Regions from separate parts of the Bacillus sp. GW823-FHT06A11 genome, predicted to be linked through region 2. Evidence: riboswitches for the same ligand, from Rfam matches in the RefSeq annotation. Region 2 holds a riboswitch; each other region holds the start of a gene.
The links. A riboswitch is a leader RNA that binds a small molecule or an ion and turns the genes downstream of it on or off. The one in region 2 is predicted to bind magnesium.

Region 1 (7,533 bases), on a different contig from region 2:
AAGAGAAGTCGTTTCAACAAAAGTTAGAAAATAAATTTATGTAGAAGGTGTCATGAAGTAGTAAAAATCATGACACCTTTCCTATTTAACTCGCTTCTAAATCTAAAGAAGTCTTCCATCCAGCTCCAGTAACGCCAGATTCTAATAGCATTCTACTTACTATTTTTTCAATTAAGATAGCTGCATTTGTCTTGCAATGTAATATAGCCTGTATACAAACTTTTTGATTAGAATCTACATCTTCACTATACAACTCTTTTAAACTGAGCCCTTCTGTACTTACCATATGCATAAGTAAAAAACGAATATGTGCTTCAGTTTCTTCTGAACAAGTAAGGGAAAGTAAGTAGTTCGTTTGTTCAGGTGATTCTTCTTTTGATTTTTTATTCATAAAAAGAGCAATTGGGCGAAGAAGTATATTTGCTAGTAACACGCCGGCTGCACCTAATATAGCTGCAACGAGGAAACCGGCGCCTGTAAGAGTACCGACAGCAGCTGCACACCATAAAGTAGCTGCCGTATTTAGCCCTCTAATACTAAAACCATCGCGGATAATAACGCCACCCCCTAAAAAACCAATGCCACTAACGACTTGAGCAGCAATGCGTGAGGGGCTAGCATCATGATCAAGCATGACGGATAATAAAACAAATATACAGGCACCAAGTGATACGAGAGCATTTGTCCGTAACCCAGCCATTCGATGTCTCCATTGTCTTTCCATTCCGATGCAAGCTCCTACAATAATTGCTATAACTAATCTGAATATAATGTCGTACCATACCATCATGGTCACCTCCATATATAAATATGTGTTATGTCTTTTAGAATGAGCGGGGAATACCCACTCATTCTTATTTTTACAACCAGCTATGAAACTTTTTAATATAAAGCTTTTTCAGGAATTGTGTTAAAAAAGCGTAGCCTAATAGTATTCCTACTAACCAAGGGAAGTAGCTAAGTGGCAATGCTTGTAAACCAACGGCTGCACCAAGTGGTGAGAATGGAATATAAATCCCTATTGCCATAATAAGAGCGGTTAATAAAACGACGGGTGTTGATGCAGTGCTTTGAATAAATGGAATCTTCTGTGTTCGTATCATGTGAACAATTAAAGTTTGAGTTAACAATCCAACCACAAACCAACCGGACTGGAATAATGATTGCTCGCTCGGTGTATTTGCGCCAAATACATTCCACATGACTACGTATGTGATAATATCAAATATGGAACTAATTGGGCCGATACAAATAATGAAGTTTCGTAAGTTTGCAGTATCCCATTTTCGGGGTTTTTCTAGAAACTCTTTATCCATTTTGTCCCATGGAATAGAAAGTTGTGAAATATCATAAAGTAAGTTTTGAATTAAAAGATGAATGGCAAGCATCGGTAAAAAAGGAATGAAAGCACTTGCTACTAACACGCTAAACACATTACCGAAGTTAGAGCTAGCTGTCATCTTAATATATTTTAAAATATTTCCGAATGTAGTACGTCCTTCTACAATCCCGGCTTCTAATATAGTTAAACTTTTTTCGAGTAGAATAATATCAGAAGCTTCTTTCGCAATATCAGTAGCAGTATCAACAGATATTCCGACATCAGCTTCACGTAATGCTACAGCATCGTTAATGCCGTCTCCCATGTAACCTACAGTGTGTCTGTTTCCTTGTAATGCGTGTATAATGCGAGATTTTTGCATTGGATTAAGCTTCGCAAATACAGTCGTTTCTTCAGCAAGTTTTGCTAATGCTTTATCTGGTAAAGAATCAATCTCGTAACCGAGGATTGGTTCGCCGATATCTAATCCAACTTCTTTACAAACTTTTCGTGTAACAATTTCGTTATCGCCAGTTAAAATTTTTACTTGTACACCATGCTTTTGTAATGCTTGAATTGCAGCTGCTGCAGATGGTTTCGGTGGATCTAAAAAGCCGATATATCCAGCGAGAATCATATCAGTTTCGTCTTTTACTGCGTACTCTTTATCATTTATGTTTCTATCTTTTTTATAAGCCACAGCAATAACCCGCATACCTTCACTATTCAATGTCTCGCTTAGTTTTTTGACATTTGAGCGTATTTCCTCAGTGAGTGTAACGATTTTTTTATCCACTTCAGTGTAGTTGCAAATTGATAAAATTTCTTCTACGGCACCTTTACAAACCATTGTATGTTCACCTGAAATATCTTTTACGATGACTGACATACGCCGGCGGGCGAAATCGAATGGAATTTCATCTAGCTTTTGAAAAGCTGATGGGTCAAATGTATTGTTTTCCTCTGTATGCTTAATAACAGCTTTATCTATTAAGTTTTTCAATCCAGTTTGATAGAAACTATTTAAATAGGCAAATTGCAAGACACGATTGCATTTATTTCCACTAGAATCTAAGTGACGAACAAGGACAACTTTATCTTCTGTTAAAGTTCCGGTTTTATCTGTACAAAGAATGTTCATAGCACCTAAGTTTTGAATAGAATTTAGCTGTTTTACAATTACTTTTTGTTTAGACATGTTAACGGCACCTTTAGCTAAATTAGCAGTTACAATCATTGGTAACATTTCAGGTGTAAGACCAACAGCAACGGCAATAGCGAAGAAGAAAGCTTCTTGCCAATCTCCCTTTGTGAATCCGTTAATGAGAAGGACGATAGGCGCCATAATAAGCATGAATGTAATTAAGAGCCAGCTTACTTTGTTTACACCTTTATCAAAGCTTGTTTCTACACGCTTTCCGATTACCTTATTTGCTAAAGAGCCGAAATACGTATCGGTACTTGTTGAGATGACAACAGCTTTTGCGCTACCACTTACAATATTTGTTCCCATGAAGCAAAGGTTTTCCATATCGAGTGGATTGTAATTTTTTTTCATGTTTTTCGGTAAGATATGCTTATTTTCTGTATGGTAGCAGTGTTCGTATTTTTCTATAGGAAGTGCTTCCCCTGTCAAAGAAGATTGATTAACAAATAAATCTTTAGCGGATACAACACGCACATCAGCTGGAACGATATCACCAGCTGAAAGGGAAATAATATCGCCAGGTACAAGCTCTTCAATTGGAATTTCTGTTGTGTAATTTCGATTTAAATTCGTTACATTTTTTGTTTCATGTACAAATCCATTTATTCTAAATACGCTCGCAGTTGTTCGAACCATAGCCTTTAACTTATCGGCAGCTTTTTGAGAACGAAATTCTTGGGAAAACCGAATCGTTGCACTAAGTAGTACCATTGCAGATACGACAATTGTTCCTTGTATGTCATCTGTGAAAAAGGAGAGTGCTCCAAGAGCTAATAAAACGAAAATAAATGGATTTTTAAATGCCAGCAGAAATTGAATGTACCACGGCGCCATTTTATTATGAGCTATTTCGTTCGGACCGTAAAAAGAAAGTCTACGAGCCACTTCTTGTTTAGATAATCCATCTTGTGTTGTTTCTAGAAGTTTTAACGCAGAGATTACATCTTGTGTTGCAACCTCCACTAATAATTCGTTATTTGTTTTCATGCTATCTTGCTCATAAGCATGCTTTGTTTCTTGTCTTTGTAAATTAAACATCGGTAGTTCCTCCTCTGTCATGAAGGAGGAAACAATCTGTTACCTAACTAACTATTTGAAATGGTGAGGAACAGTTTCTTTCCTACCTACATGATGAAATATGAATGTAAAACGTATGGGTATCTGGGCCGAATCATCAATTGCCAACTGTTCCTCACCTCCGTACAATTTAGTAGTTTCTGAATATGCTATGTTTGTTTCATAGTAAGGTGCATATAGACGTAAAAAGACCTTTACTCAAAACGAGTAAAGGTCTGAATTCGCAGTTAAAAGAGTCCACAACAAAGACTGCTAGTAGACATAAATAAAAACAGTTTTTGTGTATGACAAAATACATGCACCTCTCCCTCGTTGAGTTTTAGCACTGTATAGCATAGGTACTGAAACCAGCTACGTTAAAAAAGGCCTTCATTCCGACCTTTCCTGTTGACCCATTGGCGTCTCTCGACATTTTTGGGCAGCAGCGTTTCTCTATACAGGAGCCTCACCTAACAGAGACCATATTCAATTACATGTTGAATGTTAGCACTGTAAAATCGTAGTGTCAATATCTTTTTTATCTGTGTTTTTAAAATATTAAATGGATTTATAATAGATATATGGGATGAAATACATGATATTAATTATAAATAATGTGGAAAATAAATATTTTTATAAAAGGGGAATTTGTAATGGTACCACAAAATTTTATTATAAATATTGAGAATCAAAAGTGGTTGTTTAATGAGCAGGAAGATTTATGTTCTCACGGGGAAATTTATTTAAATGTGGATGGAACGATTATTACACAAACAGGTATGGATGAGGAATGGGGAATAAGTGAATCAGCTCTAGCTCTGTTACGAACTTTAGATAAAGAATATATTTGTGATATTGAAAATGAAGAGGGGCTTATTTTGCACGGATGTGGCACTATGCTCATGTTAGGATGCCCAATTTTAATTCATTGGACTATAAACCATATAGGTGAAAATGTGGTTTTAAAGGATTTTGTCAAAGTTATTTCTACTGATCAAAAGGCTATATACTATGAAGGGCTTCATATAGAAGTAAATGAAAATGAATATAGAAAACAAATTGTTTCTTTTGCGCTACAAGCAAAAGAATTATTCAATAAATCAAGTGAAAAGATAATTTTAGATGAGTTTGATCAAAGTATGTATACAGACTTGTGGACGGAATATAATCATTTGCTAAATAAGTATAAATAAAAAAGCACTGTAACCAGTGCTTTTTTATTATAGATTACGAGATTGTAGGGTTTTCAAAAATAACAATCTCTGAACTGTTTGTAGTTGAAACGCGTTGGGCGTAATATGTTAAAGCTGAAGAAATATATGCTGGTAACGTATCATTTGTATGTGATGTTGTATATTCATGGATTAATTCCTTTAAAGTTGTCCATTCTAATTGTGCTGGGTGATCAGACACGAAAGAACTTACCCAGCGATCAAATGAAGATGAAAAATCAGTTTGTAAACGAAATACTTCTTTCATAATAAAACGCTCCCTTAAAATGTAGTATAATCATTTTAACACAAAACACGAACGATTGCTAAATTTTTTAAGTATAACGTTCGTGTTATATAGTTGTCTAGATGATTGGTTATGTAAATTCAATTTGCCATTTGAAATAACATTCCGTAAGATGAGAGATAGAGTATATTTAGAGCTGGAGGAAAGAAAGTGGAATTTGTATTTTTAGGAACTGGTGCAGGTGTTCCTTCAAAAGGAAGGAACGTTTCAGCAATTGCTTTACAATTGTTAGAAGAACGAGGACAAACTTGGTTATTTGATTGTGGCGAGGCCACGCAACATCAAATATTACATACATCTGTACGTCCGCGCCGCATTGAAAAAATATTTATTACGCATTTACATGGCGATCATATTTTTGGATTGCCTGGTTTATTAGGTAGCCGTTCATTTCAAGGAGGAACTACGCCTTTAACGGTGTATGGACCGAAAGGAATTAAACAATTTATTGAAGTGGCATTATCGGTAAGTACGACACATGTGAAATATCCACTTGAAGTTGTGGAGATAACAGAAGAAGGTACCGTATTTGAAGATAATGAATTTTATGTAGAAACGAAAAGATTGTCACACGGTATAGAATGTTTTGGATATCGTATTGTAGAGAAAGATATACAAGGTGCTCTTTTAGTTGATAAGTTGCTTGAGATGGGTGTGAAACCAGGTCCAATCTTTAAACGTTTAAAGGATGGAGAAGTAGTTGAATTAGAGGATGGCACGATATTAAATGGAAATGAGTTTATCGGCCCACCTCAAAAAGGAAGAATTATTACTATCTTAGGTGATACGCGATATTGCGAAGCAAGTAGGGAGCTTGCGCAAGATGCAGATGTACTTGTCCATGAAGCGACTTTCGCAGCAGAAGATGAGCAACAAGCGCATGATTATTTTCATTCCACATCTAAGCAAGCTGCGAGCATTGCACTTCAGGCAAATGCGAAGCGATTAATCTTAACTCACATTAGTTCTCGCTATCAAGGAGATACATATAAGGAATTATTGAAAGAGGCAAGAGAGTTGTTTTCTAATACAGAAATAGCGACAGATTTGAAATCATTCCCAGTAGAAAAATAATAATTTTGTAAAAAATGGTAACGGTGGGTTACCATTTTTTTATGTCTAAAAAAATTTAAAAATAAAACTGTTATTATTTTATACTTATACTTGGATGATACAGAAAATTAGAATGGTTTGAATATATACGATAAAAATACGAAATAATGATTATTTAGAAAAACTGTTATATAAGTCAGATGACATACAAGTGATACAAATAGCAGGAATGGACTTTTATTCAGAACTTTTAAAATTCAACAAAAGTAAGCGTTTTATAAAAAACAAGCTATAATGAGGGCAGATTATAATTTATGATAAGTCACATGCTTTTTAGTTATTATCGTAACAAGTGAAGTTGACTAAACCATGAGAGAGTAACATGAGAATTATAATAGGAAAGATATCGCTTGTTTATGCTATCCTTGCAATGGCTTCTGTGTTAAACTTTGGATTGCTACCAGACTTTATTGTGGATTATCTTATATCATTTTTTAATGAAAATAATGCTAAGATTCTTATGTATTATTATAACTGGTATTATTTCAGGTTATATTGGATTACTTTTATTTAAAAATTATCCAATTCATACAGCAGAACAAATTCGTGGTACAACTGGAAAAGCGACAGATGTAGCAGGTTAATAGAATAGTAGAATAAATTTTTGCATAGAGGTTTAGGGGGAGTTATGATGAAGTATCGCTCAGTATTTGATATTATCGGTCCAGTTATGATTGGACCATCAAGTTCACATACAGCAGGCGCGGCAAGAATGGGGCAAGTTGCTCGCCAGCTGTTTCGTCATGAACCAGAAAGAGTAAGCATTTCGTTATATGGATCATTTGCAAAGACGTATCGAGGGCATGGTACGGATGTAGCACTAATCGGTGGAATATTAGGATTTGAAACAGATGACTTACGTATTCCAGAGGCGCTAGAAATAGCAAAAGAGCGCGGAATTGAAGTGGAATTCATTGAAGAAGATGCCAATGCACCTCACCCAAATACAGCGAAAATTCGTTTGTATAAAGGTGAAGAAGAAATTGAAGTTGTTGCTTGCTCAATTGGTGGCGGTAAAATTGAAGTTGTAGAATTAAACGGATTCGATCTTCAATTATCAGGCACAAGTCCAGCACTACTTATTGTAAATAACGATCGCTTCGGTGCTATTGCAGCAGTAGCTTCAATCCTTGCGAAACATGAAATTAACATTAGTACAATGAGTGTTTCTCGTAAAGAAAAAGGAAGAAGAGCGCTTATGGTCATCGAAACAGATGAATTATTAGCAGATGAAGTGATTGAAGAAATAAACGCGCAACAAAATATTTGTCAAGTAACTATTATGGAATAATTGCAGGGGGGACACACCATGTTTCGG
Region 2 (7,533 bases):
AGTATTCTCGTTTAATCATTCGCCTATGATTTCGTCATTTGTTATGAAACAGAGAGCTACGTATGGAATAGATGCTACTGATGCTAAATGTGCTCAAATACAAAAAGTTTGTTATATTATGACATTCGTAGTTGTTATGTTCTTTGTTTGGAGCAGTACCTTAAGTTTGACTCCAAATGATCTTAAGGTGGCAAAAGAACAGAACTTGTCAATCCTATCATATCTTGCTAATGAGCTTAATTCGCCAGTAATCACTATTGCAGCTCCTATCATTGCATTTGTGGCTATTACAAAGTCTTTCCTTGGTCATTATATAGGAGCGTATGAGGTAATGCGTGACATGATTATCAAGTCCAGTAAAAAACGTGGGAAAGATATAGGAGAAAAAACAGTTAAGACAATGATTCTTACTTTTGTCGTATTAACATGCTGGTATGTTGCTTATACAAATCCAAGTATTCTTGGAATCATTGATGCCCTTAGCGGTCCGCTAGTTGCTGCTATCTTATGTATACTACCAATGTATGCAATCCATAAAGTATCAGTACTTGCTAAATACAAAGGGAAATCGAGCAATGTATTTGTCATTATTATAGGTATTCTTACTGTCCTAGCAAGTATTAAGTCATTATTCTAATCCACTATTGTTAGTATCGATGCAAAAATCGTGGGATATGGAAAAAAGAAAGATTCTTATCGGAACTGAATTCTATATTGTTAAACTAAAGAAATCATGGTTTTGGACAAACTCCTCACATTGGAGAGTTTGTCTTTTTTTATTATATGCATAACTTTTATCATTTTAACCAAGAAGACCCCTTCCTCAAGGAACGCGAAATAAGTAGGTGGGAGATGAATTGGCTAAAATGATAAACTGGTGACCCAGTATGTAGAAGTGAAAAAGGGGAAAACTATTGTATAATTATCGATAATTTAGGGGGCGCCAAATGAAGCATAATAAAGAAGTAACACTTGGGGATTACGTTCAATTTTCATATCGTAAAAATCCTAATTTGCAATTAATGGGATTTGTGGTGAATGTTTTACAAAATACAATTGTTGTAGATATTGCGGAAAGAATGGATATCGAGATAGATGATTTTAGGCAGGTTGTAAAGCATGGTTATTATAATAAAGTGGTTCATAAGCAAATAAAGAATAGTGTTTCATAAAAAAGTGCTCCTATATAAATTTAGGAGCACTTTTTATGGAGAGAATTTCCGCAAAGTTTTTTTGTCAGAGGTATAAAATTTTCATATGAAAATACGTTTTGAAGATATTTTCTTATTTGTTAATTAATAATTTTTTCAATCTTTATAGCTGTTATGAATTTAAAATATTATTCATAAAAATTTCACATAATTTTATTAAAAAGAAAAATACTAATACTTGTTTTAATACTTTACCTAGAGTTATTAAAACAAATTTACTAACTGCGAAACAAGGAGGCATCACTGTGGACATTCAACAGCTTTAGGTACAGCAGTGACAGCAGCAGGTTATGCTCTTAAACAAACTCGTGGAACTAATAAAATGATTGCAAATACAGTATTTGGTTTTGGTTTAGCACACGTCGTTTTAGGTGTAATCGATCTTGTTGAACATCGTCGTTAGAACGAAAGGCAAGCATTGATATATGCTTGCCTTTTTGGGAGTACATTTATTATTCATTTTTCAAATATGTTTGTATGACGTAATCATTATCAATGTAATTAAATAGTTACACTACAAGGAAATTAGAAAGTAAAACTGTGAGCATTGAATTTTATGAAATGAGATGGTGATGGAATGGAATTTTCTTCTGAAAGTAATACGTATCATGCTGGTGACATTGTTTATATTTTTTACCGAAATCCTCATACTCAAGACGTAGCTAACATACAAGCTGCAGCAGTTGTAAATAATCCTGAAAGACCTAATGAATTAGCACTATTTCTTTACGAAACGTATTATCCACTAACAAATGAGATGGCTATATATGCTACCGAAGATGAGGCAAACCAAGCTTACACTTACTATTATGGTGATATTTCAGAGGGGATGTTAGAATGAATAAGCCATTTATGCCTAAGCTCGTATATTTTGAACCGAAAGCACTAGATTATCCTTTGGGGAAAGAGCTGTTTGAGAAGTTTTCAAAGATGGATGTTGAAATTCGACATACTACTTCTCATAATCAAGTAAGAGATTTGCCAGGGGATAACGATTTTCAAAAGTATCGAGTAGCAAAATCAACGCTGGTTGTTGGTGTTAGAAAAACACTGAAATTCGATACTTCCAAGCCTTCAGCAGAGTATGCAATTCCTTTTGCAACGGGATGTATGGGACATTGTCATTATTGTTATTTACAAACAACGATGGGAAGTAAGCCTTATATACGAACGTATGTAAATGTTGAAGAAATTTTAGATGCTGCTGATAAATACATGAAAGAGCGTGCACCTGAAGTAACAAGATTTGAAGCGTCGTGTACTTCAGATATTGTAGGAATCGATTATTTAACGCATACCCTTAAACGGGCCATTGAGCATTTTGGAGAATCTGAATATGGGAAATTGAGATTTGTTACGAAATTCCACCATGTAGATCATTTACTTGATGCTAAACATAATGGAAAAACAAGATTTCGCTTTAGTGTAAACGCTGATTATGTGATTAAAAACTTTGAACCAGGAACTTCTCCCTTAGCTAAGCGAATTGAGGCAGCAGGAAAAGTAGCTAGAGCTGGATATCCTCTTGGTTTCATTGTAGCTCCTATTTACCTACATGAAGGCTGGAAGGAAGGATACTATCATATGTTTGAACGCCTAAATGCTGAATTACCTCTTGATGCACGGGATGATATTACATTTGAATTTATTCAACATCGTTTTACAAAGCCAGCTAAGAGAGTGATTGAAAAAAACTACCCGATGACAAAATTAGAATTAGATGAAGAGAAAAGAAGGTATAAATGGGGGAAATATGGAATCGGAAAATACATTTATCAAAAAGAAGAAGAAGAGGATATAAAAAATTATCTCTATTCCTATATGAAACAGTTCTTTCCTAATGCAAAACTAGAATATTTTACATAAAAGAAACGAACAAAATTCATTACATCATCAATCTAAAAAATTACTCACTCAAAAAAGTGATATTGGTCAACAATTCGCTAATAAATCATTTGAAAAATTTATATACGAAAGTCTTTTATGTAAAAATATGTTTCATTATGAGCTGAATCCCAACAGTTAAACAGAAAAATACAGTGGTTGCTCTGAGTTAATGGAGATAGAAGAAAGAGGATTTGTAGTAGGCGCGTCTTACGATATTGTTAAGGAAAAGAAATCAAATCCAATTATGAAAGGGACGTATCAGATGGTACTTCCCAGTAAGTTAGCGCAGCAAGGTGGAAAAGGGGCAGGGAATAATTATATTAATGTGAGTGCAAAAGCAGATAGTGTATTTGAACAAATACGAATTATTGCTAAAAAAATTAGTCGTGAATTATTTTTTCCGCATATACAAGTGATTATTTTTTCTGAAAAATTACTCTCGAATCCCAATATTTTACAGAATACGCTAGATGTACATATTCGTGATCATGAAATGAGAAGAAACATCCGTCTATTTGTTTCTCGAGGGTACTTTGGCGGAGTTGCATTTTAGCCATTATAAACAAGTTATGGATGAAAAACGCTTAACGAAGGATATTTCAAAAGAGATGGAGCAAAGGATTCAAAAATCAATAAAGCTTGTTCAAAAAAATATAAGGTGGATGTATTAGCATTAGGAGAAGTATATAAGCGGAATAATTATAAAGAATGGAAGAAAATAAGTAAGAATTGGGATCAAGGTGAAAATTATTTTAGTAATGCTGACATTAATGTTTATGTTCATCCAGTAATTGAACATTCAGGCTCAACTTTACCGAAGAGAGTGAAATAAGGTGATTTAAGTCGTTAGCGGATTAGAAATACGCTAAACGATATTAATGCTGGTTCTGCATTTTCAATCAGTGCAGACTTATGTACTTTAAACGTGATTAATAAATTATATTTGGCTTATTATGATCCTTTGGTTAGCACTAGTTAGAGTTATAGTAAAAATATTAAGTACAAACGACTTATTTTTAATAATAAGAGGAAATATGTTACTGAAAAGTAAGGAGACAAATTATTACTTTTCTAAAGAGTCATTAGGTCCGTACAATGATGCATTAAAGTGATTCATAAGGGATTCTGAATGCTAAGAGAGTGAGAATGAATTACAAAAGAAAGGTGCATAGGCGCCTTTCTTTTTTTGAAGGGATTTTTTGTTACGAGTTAGTACAAAATTGGGTTCAGGGGGTACTATAAAATTTTAGCTTGATGGCGATGGGGTAGCATCCACGTCTATCAACATCACTACACCTATATTTAATACTGCGTTACGTGCCTTTAATCAAGTGAAAAACAAGACCCATTTTGTAAAAACTGAAACCAACGTTTTCTAAACTGAATTTGAGCCATATCTGCATGAACATGGGCCTCCATTTTTAAAGCTTCTGGTATAGGTCTAGGATGTTGACTTTCTACAATAATTTGATCCTCTTTTAGTACTCTTAAACTAAATTTAGCTAAAATTTGGTCTAGTAAAGGGAAGTACTTTAAAAATGTCCTTCCGGTATATCCCATAATTAATGTCTCTTCTTCATCAATTGGTGTAAACGTAATATACGGAATAAATGACTCATTCTCCTGTTTGCCACTGTGAAGCATCCACTGATGTGGGAATTTGTATTCAAGGTAAGCATCACCATTTGAGAATATAAACTGATCCAGTGTTCCCTCCAGCTTATAATTGGTTGATTCGGCTTTTGTTTTTCTACCAATCGTTTTTTTATGTATATAAGCAAGATGAGCAGTATCCAGCACAGATTCGATTGATCGAGTAAGGTGTGCATTCCAAGTGGCGTGGAAGAAAGAGAGTTTAAAGGGAGTGTTCTCCATTACATGAAAAGTTTGCCATTCAGGTGGAGTTTCCTCACTATCAGGGTATATCCAAATCAACCCAATTTTTTCTCTTACAGGGTATGAGAAGGTATGAGCAAATTTCGGGATAGGTTTATTGGGTTGGGATGGAATTCTTACACAAGTACCACAACTATCGAATTCCCAACCATGGTAGGGACAGACTAGTTTACCATTTACTACTTGTCCCAGTGATAAGTCAGCGCCACGATGAGGGCAGTAAGGTGATAGAGCCTGAACTTCGCCTTTTTCATCCCGATATAATACAAAATCTTTGCCAGCAACTCTTTTTTTACTGGGATCTTTTTTATATCTTTTACATAACTCACAGCATACCAATTACGTGGGAATACTCTATTTATATTTAGAGTCATTTATTTTCTCCTTCTTTTTTATTCACCTAGTAGATATTAGTGGTGTCTACTGTATACTGTCTATTCTATGCTATAAAATATTTTAAATGTTCGTTTAAAATTAATAAATCTACAGTTTAATCAAATCATTATGAAAGCCTGCATAATCTCTCTAAATGTAACAAAAATGACTAAAGTACAATAGATTTTAAAAAGGAGAAAGTTTTATTTTATCGAAAATTGAGATATTAAGCAATATTCCTATTGCTATTAAATTCACCATTAAAGAACTTCCACCAAAACTTACAAATGGAAATGGAGTACCTGTAAGAGGAAATAGTCCCGTAATACCACCTAAATTTACAACTGATTGCATACCAATCATACATCCTATACCAATTGCTATAAAACTGCCGAATGGATCTACACATAATTGTGCAATTTTTAAGGAGCGAAGTACTATAGTCAAAACTCCAACCAATAGAATAAATACACCAATAAATCCTAGTTCTTCAGAAACTATTGCCATTATAAAATCAGTGTGTGGTTCTGGAAGATAACCTGTTTTTTGTATGCTATTTCCAAATCCACGACCAGTGATTCCTCCAGAGCCCATGGCAATAAAAGAGTTTACAAGCTGGTATCCATTTCCTTGCGCATCAAGAAAGGGATTGAAAATCGTAGTAATACGTGTCTTTTGAACTTCTGATAAACTATATTGAATCAAATAATATAAAATAGGTAACCATAAAATAGAACCGATGGTAGTTCTTTTGATTAGTAGATTTATATTTATTCCTGAACAAAGAAATATGCTAAAACCTATACCTAATATTAAAAGTGCAGATCCTAAATTTGGTTGTTTAAAGATAAGAAAAAAAATTGTAGCTAAAAAAAATAAAAGTTTTCCGATACCACTCCAGTTATTTTTAGCTTGTTCTTGTCGCAATGCAAAAAAACGGGCTGTTACAAGGATTGTTCCTAATTTAAGAAATTCAGCTGGCTGTATTCCAAAGATCCATGATTGAGCATTATTTACCACTTTTCCTTTCCATAAAACCATAATTAATAAAAAAATCCCCCCAACCATAATACAGATTGAGACTATTCGTTTTTTCCATATTTCATATGGGAGTAAAGCACAAATTATTAATCCTATTGTTCCTAAAAGTAGCTTTGTTAATTGAGAATCAACAAAATGTCTACTGTTATAACCGTAATGTTGGACAGCGACAATGGAGCTTGCACTATACATCATGATAATACCTAAAGTACATGTTATGAATAGAGGAAGGAGCAATAGATAATCGAGTTTTAATATTTTTTTCATTTTAATATCCTCCTGATTTAAAACAAAACATAATATTACATTTGCTAATGAATAGAATCTTGTTCTCGTCAATTACTAAATATGACTTTTGTTTAGGAAGATTCTATCGCTTATTCCCTGTTTTTTACGCAAAAATCCCCCTAGTATGTAACTAGAGGGATTCAAAATGGCATGAGTAAATAAGGCTTTTTTCCCTCTAGTAGAGCTTTGGCACTATACAACGTAAAGTAATGAAAATTCATTACTTAGCTATCTTAAGAAGAGCCTTAATCCGACAATTCCTGTTCTACCCATTGGCGTCTTTCGACATTTTTGGGCAATAGCCTGTGTTTGCATAGGAGCCTCACCTAACAGGTTAAGCAATATAAATTTTATGTGTTTGTTTCGTGTAGCAAGCATAAATATATTTTTTTTGCTTGTCAAGCAACCATATTGCTAATTTTATTTGTTTTATTGCTTTATAGTTCTTTGAGAAATGATATGAAAAAATGTCTGTAATCATTCTGTATAAGTACATATTTTTGACTTGTAGTGTATCGTTTGATTAAGTAGTTTAACCATATAAATTTGATAAACAGTAAAGAAGATTTTAATCATAAAAGAAGATTTTTTTGTGAATGTTCTTTTGATATACAGAATGACTAATTATTCATCTTTTGTTATAAAGTTGGAATTTGATTAAAAACAATAAGTTTCATATGTTTTATTACGTTTCTTCGAATTAAATCTATTTGAATTCTATGTTTTTTAAGGGGAATTTTAAATTTATAATAAAATATAATTTCATTTTCTATAAAAGATTTTTTTATGAATGGAATTGAAAGTCAGTTGACAAATATTAAATTCTGGTTTAAAT
Region 3 (7,533 bases), 880 kb from region 2:
AGTTCTCCTTTGCAAGTAACCTACTTACATATGTTGTTTGTTTACATATATATTTATCTTGCACCATTACCGTTCAATACAATTAAAACGGTTTTACATAAAATACGGATGTCCATTCGAATCGTTTTCATTTCAATATATTCCATATCCAACCTCAACTTTTCCTTTGGATCAAGATTATACCCTCCATTTATTTGCGCCCATCCTGTTAATCCTGGTTTTACCATTAAACGTTCCTTAAATTCTGGAATATACGCATCAAATTCATTATAAAAAAACTCTCTCTCTGGTCTAGGGCCTACAAAAGACATATCCCCTCTTAAAATATTTAAAAGTTGCGGTAATTCATCAATTCTCGTTTTTCTTATAAACAATCCAACTTTTGTAATTCTTGAATCATGTTCTTTTGCCCATTGTGGGCCATTTATTTCAGCATCCTTTACCATCGATCTTAATTTAAATACATTAAACTTCTTCCCGTTTATACCTAAACGTTCTTGAAAGTAAATTGGAGCCCCTGATGTTTCTAAAGTAATCATAATACAAAAGAACAACATAATTGGTATCGTTAATAGTAACAATATGATTGAAAATATAATATCAAACAAGCGTTTTACACTTCGATTCAATATGCTAGGCTTTTCTTGAGCTGGAATCGTATACAACTTGGCTTGATTTGTTTCACGAATCATGGATCGTTACCCCCACATTCAAGAATATAAAATTATCCCTATTAATTCACATTCTTTTCTATTTATATTCGCTATTACTTTTTGCACTGTACGTAGTGAATCTTTTCGCTTTTTAACTGCTAAGACTACTCCATCGCATTTCCCTGCAATAATGTGCGTAGCAGGAAGATCAAATACTTCAGAAGAATAAAAGAAAATGTAATCAAAATCTTCTTTCCACTTAGCAATTGCATTATCAAATTCATCCATAGCAACTAAGGGCGTCCCTGTGTGTACTGTTTTTTTTGCAGGAATACAATATAAGTATTTAGACAAATTACTAGAAAAAGATTCATAATTACAGGGGGAAGAGCTTATTATATCGTTTACTGTTATCATGTGATCACTTTGTAATAATACATGTAATTTTGGGTCAGAAAAATTCACATCAATAAGTAACACCTTTTTCTTCATTTCAGCAAACACTAGACCCATATTTACTATAAGCGAGGCAACAACACCTCTGTCCTTCGTTGAACTAACTGTGAACAGTTGTTTTCCAGATTTTTTCAACTCGTGATACACCGTATAAAACTGCTCTTTCATCAGATCATCATGCAGATCGAATGGCAGCTGTTTCTTTGTCCTAAACATCGACATGTTCACCTCGATATATAGATGATTGTTTATCAACCTCTGTAAGTTTCTTTTTTCTATTCGGTTTCATATTTATGTGACCAATAACAGAGACTGTTGTTATTTTCTCTAAATCCTGTTCCATGTATATACGTTCATCAAAATAATCTCGAAATACAGCTAAACCTATCCCAACAAAAAAACTAACAATTAAAGAAATAGGAATGATTAGTTGAAATTTCGGAAACAATTTTTCAGCCTGTTCCTGTAACTCAGGATCAGTCAATACTTTCACTCCTTGTACATTTGTGTACTGTTGAAAGCTTTTTTGTGATTGCTCTGCCAATGTCTTTACAATATCTTTCACGACTTTCGGATTGGAATCTTTTACTGTAACAGTTACAATTTGTGAGTTGTCCGTATTCAATACCGAGATTTTTTGTGCTAATTCATAACTTGATTGCTCTAATTTCAAAGTTTTTTTGACTGTTGAAATAATTAATGGGCTTTTTAAAATATCAACATACGATGTTACTAGTTGCTTATTTTCTTGTGTTTTATTTGTTGAATTTTCCTTATTAAACTCATCTAAATTCCCAACAAGAATTTGCGTTGAATATTGATATGACGGCTTTAAAACATACATAGAGATAAGAACTAAAGAAGCGGTTAAACAACACATCGTTAAAATAATCGTTACGAATCTTCTTTTCAATAATTGTTGAAAATCTTTTATACTCATTTCTTGCTTCAATTATTTCACCGCCCTTTTCTGAATAACATCCTGCAAGTCACTCTTTACAGATACCCCTCTCTTCTTTCTATCCACTTGTTTTGTTACATACTTTCCGACTCTGAATGCAAATTTTTCTACATATATATACGAAAGTATTGCAAGTATAAACGAAAAAACAAGTGAAAAAATTAAAATAATTGGCAACGGTAATATTTCATGGAGCATGTATATAAGGGAAAATAACGATATAATATGATATAAATAAAGACTGTAAGAAATCTTCCCCAAATATAACAAGTATTTATTACGTAGTAAGGACGACAAAGTTGATATTGACAAGCTTAATATGACAAATAGACATGCACTTATCGCCACTACGTAGTCTCGAAATATAAAATTATTGAGTACTTTCATTTCTCCAATAAGCCCTTCATACATAAAAAGTAAAATCGCAAATAAAAACCATGCAATTTTCGTATTTTTAGTACAATTACTATAAAAAACTATTAAATTATTTTTATACTTCGCAACTAGTGCTCCTAGTAAAAACAGCACCGTGTAATGCAATGTTAATGCATAGCTTGTTAATGTTAAGCCCGAGCGAAACAAAAATAATATTACGACAGAACATATACTAAAACTAAACAATAATAGTAATGAACACCTTAACGTTTTTCGTAAACAAATCATCAAAATTAACGGAAAAATTATTGATATTCGCATTTCATGGACAAGTGACCAAATGACACCGTTATATGCATCTGTATTATATTTCCCCACCAATAAAATATGTTGTGCGATTAAGCTTGAAGAACTTTCAATCGTCCATGAGCGATTAAACCATTCACTTAAATAAGAAATACCATATTCACTAATTGTAGCCTGGCATATAATAGCTATTATTATTGCCACAATATAAGGAATATATATTCTGCATATACGTTTTAAAAGGTATGATCCATAGCTACTATAGTTTTTTTGAATAGATTCATACAAAACAAATCCGCTCAAAACAAAAAAGATAATAACAGATTCGTTACCACTACTAAAAATTAGACGAGCAGGTGTTTCTTTTAATAGGTACACAACAAATGGTTTATTATCTTCATAACTGTAATTTTGAAATGCTGAAAAAATCATTAAATGATGACCGATCATTACTACTAATGAAGAAATCCCTCTTATAGAGTCCAATTCTTCGTATCTCTTCATCTTTTTACATCAACTCCTAATGAAATGATACTAATCATTTCAAAGCGACATCTTTATTCATATTCCTCTCCTTTCTTTTCATTCCAATTTTTCATATTAAAATGATTTTATAGTATAAATTTGAGTGTATTGTAACATTTTTTGTAATATTATGAATAGCGAATCTCAAAAATTGGTATATACCAATTTCAACCTCGAAAAATGAGTAATATTGATAGAAAAACACTATAAAAATATCTTGCATATTTACAAAATTAAAGAGATGAATAGCGTTTTTTCAATATAAAATAAAAAAGATAGCCTATATAGGCTATCTTTTTTATTTTATTTAATTACTCGCACCACTATATGCTACATGTCGTTTCTCAATTCTCTCTTCAATTTCTTTCATATTTTCTTTATTATTTAATAGTGATTGTTTATTTTCAATTAATAATTGTTTAAAAGATTTCCTCACTTTTTTTCTCATTTTCATTGTCCTCCTTGGGGGATGGTTTATATAAAAGATAAAGAATTATCTGTGTGTCCTTATAATAATTGATTGTTGTGAATTCTATTTGAACTTCATATGAAAATTCCGTTTATTTTCTGACAACTTTGTGAACACGAAAAAAAGACTCTCTAAAACTATGTTGAAATTAATTCACTTCATTATAAAAATTACTATTCCCATCAACTTTTATCATTATATCTTGTCGAAACATTTATATATTTAAAATTGAGTTCGACATAATTTTATTTACTATAATACTGTTTACAAAAACAAAAAGAAGGTGTCACCAAGTCAAATTTCGACTTATGCAACATCCCTCTTTCCAAACTATTTATAGCATATTTATTAATATTTCAGGTCTTCCCCAATTCATTTCTTCACAAACAAATCTAAGTTTTTCTTCATCCATTGTGTGTAATCCCTCTTCTAGTAAACATGAAATTGGAACTTCACAGTGAATTTGTGCTAATTGCAACGAAATATTTAAGTTCTCTAAATCACTTTCAATCTTCGTACGCTGCGCTTTTGTTAATGATTCTACATTTTCTAGTACAGCGGATACTGTTCCGTGCTCTTGAATAAGCTTATACGCTGTTTTTTCACCGATACCTTTTACACCTGGATAATTATCACTTGTATCTCCCATGAAAGCTTTTGCATGGACGATTTGCCACGGCTCTACACCTTTTTCTTCCATGATTTTCTCCGGTGTGTAATATTCGTAATTTCCAATTCCTTTACGCAGAAGCATAACCGTAACGTTCTTATCAACAAGTTGAAGTAAATCTGTATCACCAGTTAAAATATAAACTTCAGCTTCATTGCAGTATTGTTTTGCAAGCGTACCGATACAATCGTCCGCTTCGTAGCCTTTCATACCGATAACTGGAATGGATAATTTCGCAGTCATTTCTTGCACTAAATCAAATTGAGGAATTAATTCTTCTGGTGGCGCTGCACGATTTGCTTTATAATTCGAGAACGATTCTGTTCTAAATGTCGTACTTCCCATATCCCAGCATGTAACGATATGTGTTGGTTCAATCGCTTGCGTAGCTGTTAACAAGTGTTTCATATAACCATGAATCCCATTCGTAGGGGTTCCATCTTGTCGTTTCATAAATTGTCCGTAGACACTTGTTGCGTAAAAAGCACGAAATAATAGTGCCATACCATCAACTAATAATACTTTTTTCATAATTCCTCTCCTATTAAAAAAATAATAACCTCACGTTATCACGTAAGGTTATATAAATAGATTACCATTCTACGTTTTTGCTCAACTTTGTCTATTATACATTGTTTTTGTATATTTAGCACCATTAACACATTAAGACGTTCTACTACAACAAGTATGCAATATGCCTGAATACGTATTTTTTCCAGTAGAAACAACGACAGCCTTTGCACTTCCACTAACGATATGTGAACCTTTAAAACATACATTTTCAAGCTCAAGTGGATTATAATCTTTCATCCGTTTTAATGGAATAAATCGTTTACGTTCAAGGTGATAGCAGCTTTCAAACTTCTCTATACTCGCTTCGTTTCCCGTTAACACAGACTCATTCACTAATAAATCATCTGCATAAATAATACGTACATCAGCTGGCACAGCATCTCCAGCCGAAAGAAAAATCATATCTCCAGGTACAAGTTCTTGCACTGGTATCTCCATCATTTTCAGTTCACTATTTAGCCCTGTACTACTAGAACATTCTACTCTAGATACAGTAATCGTTTCACGTTGTAATTCATCACACACACGTTGTTTTGAAAAACCTGGAATCATGCCACCAAGCTTCATCATTACTTCTGCAAGAATTGCTCTTTTTGAAGTTAGTTCATTTCGGCCATATACTTGAATACGTTTTTGCGCCTCTTTCATTGATAGTCCGTCTCTTGTTGTTTTAAAATATGCAAATACAGATTTTACATCTCTTGTTGCAATTTCAATTAATAAATCTTTATTTTTTTGGAGCATTGTTTGTTCTTTTATTGATTTTTTATTTAGTTTATATGACGTGTTACCCACAGTTTTGTTTGCATATAACATATTATCGTCTCCTCCTTTACAACATAGGAAGAAACGCTTTGTTTCTCAATTTATCCACTTTACTGTGAAAGTGTCTAGCGCTTTATAAACGCTACATTGTGATAAATATAGAGGGAGGAACAAATCGTTTCCTGCCTACATCATATATTTTTGATTTGAAGTATATGGGTAACGGAACCGAGTCAGAATTTGACATGCTCCTCACCTCCTCGTTTAATTTTATAGTTTATACTATGAAATTACTCATAGCTTGGTAACAAAAAAGACCCCTACCCTTAAGAGAGTAGTGGCCATTACATACACAAATAAACGATTTCTAATATAATTAGAAATCTACGGACCTCTCCCTCGCCGAGTTTTAGCACTGTATAGCATAGGTACATTACCAGCTACGTTAAGAAAAACCTTAATTCGATCATTCCTGTTGACCCATTGGCGTCTCTCGACATTTTTGGGCAGTAGCATTTCTCTATACAGGAGCCTCACCTAACAGAGACTTATTTTCATTACATTGAAAATGTTACTCTTATTTAAAATAGATGTCAACAGTAGCCTACAATTTTTTCAAAAGGTATGGCAAACTAACGTATATAAAGTGAAACTTTAATCAGTGGGGGTTTTGTTCATCCCCCACTGATTATTAGCCCTCACCAATCGGGCTGCCCGGCAAATAGCGGGATAAAATAAAAAACTTTACGTTTAAACGTAAAGTTTTTAATAAGTTATACAACCAGCGATTACAATCCCAATCGAAAGCGATAAAAACATAAGAAAAAGACCGACTGCTTGATTATCTTCTTCGAGACTTTTGTTTATATTAAAGCGTGGTGTAAGCCACTCAGCTAAATAAAAGACGATAATTTGAGCCAAAATCCCAACTGCTCCCCACGAAATCATATCAAGAAGTGAAATTGAATTAGCTGCTGTCGAATATAAAACAACAGCTAACCCAAGTAATCGTCCTCCAAGCACATAGCTTACCGCCTTATTTCCTTGAGCCATTAACTTAAATTCCTTTACTTTCGTTGTCACTTCCATCAAGAACAGACCTATACATAAAAGGCCGAGTGTTACTGCTAAATATAATAAAAAATTAATCATTTTTCCCCCTCCTTTTTATACCTACCGGTAAATAGTACGATTCATTTCCTGTAATCTTTTCTCCCGCACGAATACCGATACTACTCGCTTTTCCAGCAATTAAAAACGAACCAAACACATATGACAGTTTCTCGATCCCTTTTTCTGTTTCCAAGGATACGACTGGCAGTTCGGTATACTTTTGAAATATCGGCAGTGACGCTTTATACGTTTCGTGTGCATTTTGAAGCATAATATTTTCGTCTTTATCGCGAATCGTAATTGTATCTCCTTCTCTCCCAAATGAAGGTTTTTGAACGAAAGAACCTTTTCCTAAAAATAAATCTGGTTCTAAATATGTAGGTAACATATATTCTTTAATCCACTGTTGTTCCTCATTTGTATAAAAGACCTCTTCTTCTGCTAACCCCCAAATAAGACACTGAATTGATTTTGGCTGAAGTAAAAATGCTGACAAAGGATTTATTATAAAAAGCTTTCCGGCTTTTACAAGTTGTAACAGTTCCACACCTACCAAATCTCCTGTTTCAGGATCTTGATCCTCAATTAAATCTTCTATCGGATATGTTTGGCGATATAAAACATCAATCTTCGCCCCATCTTTATCGACTAGAGCACCCTTTGTAAT

Region 1: another riboswitch for magnesium. It lies ahead of mgtA (magnesium-translocating P-type ATPase); the one in region 2 lies ahead of AC1Q8L_RS00025 (FtsW/RodA/SpoVE family cell cycle protein).
Region 3: another riboswitch for magnesium. It lies ahead of AC1Q8L_RS04330 (P-type ATPase actuator domain-containing protein); the one in region 2 lies ahead of AC1Q8L_RS00025 (FtsW/RodA/SpoVE family cell cycle protein).

The regions. Positions count from the first base shown of each region.
Region 1 covers NZ_JBXAHS010000002.1:628,571-636,103, forward strand. Annotated here, with positions in the region: gene AC1Q8L_RS11815 (DNA polymerase IV) at 1-44, shown strand, start outside; gene AC1Q8L_RS11820 (MgtC/SapB family protein) at 86-787, opposite strand; gene mgtA (magnesium-translocating P-type ATPase) at 861-3,566, opposite strand; M-box (ykoK) riboswitch at 3,902-4,069, opposite strand; gene AC1Q8L_RS11830 (hypothetical protein) at 4,238-4,777, shown strand; gene AC1Q8L_RS11835 (DUF3932 family protein) at 4,812-5,063, opposite strand; gene rnz (ribonuclease Z) at 5,253-6,176, shown strand; gene AC1Q8L_RS11845 (hypothetical protein) at 6,662-6,799, shown strand; gene sdaAB (L-serine ammonia-lyase, iron-sulfur-dependent subunit beta) at 6,847-7,506, shown strand; gene sdaAA (L-serine ammonia-lyase, iron-sulfur-dependent, subunit alpha) at 7,525-7,533, shown strand, end outside.
Region 2 covers NZ_JBXAHS010000001.1:6,075-13,607, reverse strand. Annotated here, with positions in the region: gene AC1Q8L_RS00065 (aromatic amino acid transport family protein) at 1-637, shown strand, start outside; gene AC1Q8L_RS00060 (DUF2187 domain-containing protein) at 948-1,172, shown strand; gene AC1Q8L_RS00055 (asparagine synthase) at 1,486-1,614, shown strand; gene AC1Q8L_RS00050 (transcriptional regulator SplA) at 1,789-2,052, shown strand; gene splB (spore photoproduct lyase) at 2,049-3,077, shown strand; partial or broken gene AC1Q8L_RS00040 (Ger(x)C family spore germination protein) at 3,250-3,930, shown strand; partial or broken gene AC1Q8L_RS00035 (HXXEE domain-containing protein) at 4,112-4,210, shown strand; partial or broken gene AC1Q8L_RS00030 (Rieske 2Fe-2S domain-containing protein) at 4,422-5,368, opposite strand; gene AC1Q8L_RS00025 (FtsW/RodA/SpoVE family cell cycle protein) at 5,556-6,677, opposite strand; M-box (ykoK) riboswitch at 6,863-7,039, opposite strand.
Region 3 covers NZ_JBXAHS010000001.1:889,474-897,006, forward strand. Annotated here, with positions in the region: gene AC1Q8L_RS04300 (sugar transferase) at 54-692, opposite strand; gene AC1Q8L_RS04305 (CpsD/CapB family tyrosine-protein kinase) at 711-1,331, opposite strand; gene AC1Q8L_RS04310 (YveK family protein) at 1,318-2,061, opposite strand; gene AC1Q8L_RS04315 (acyltransferase family protein) at 2,062-3,255, opposite strand; gene AC1Q8L_RS04320 (FbpB family small basic protein) at 3,584-3,724, opposite strand; gene AC1Q8L_RS04325 (5'-3' exonuclease) at 4,080-4,946, opposite strand; gene AC1Q8L_RS04330 (P-type ATPase actuator domain-containing protein) at 5,079-5,804, opposite strand; M-box (ykoK) riboswitch at 6,140-6,305, opposite strand; gene AC1Q8L_RS04335 (DUF350 domain-containing protein) at 6,519-6,905, opposite strand; gene AC1Q8L_RS04340 (glutathionylspermidine synthase family protein) at 6,898-7,533, opposite strand, start outside.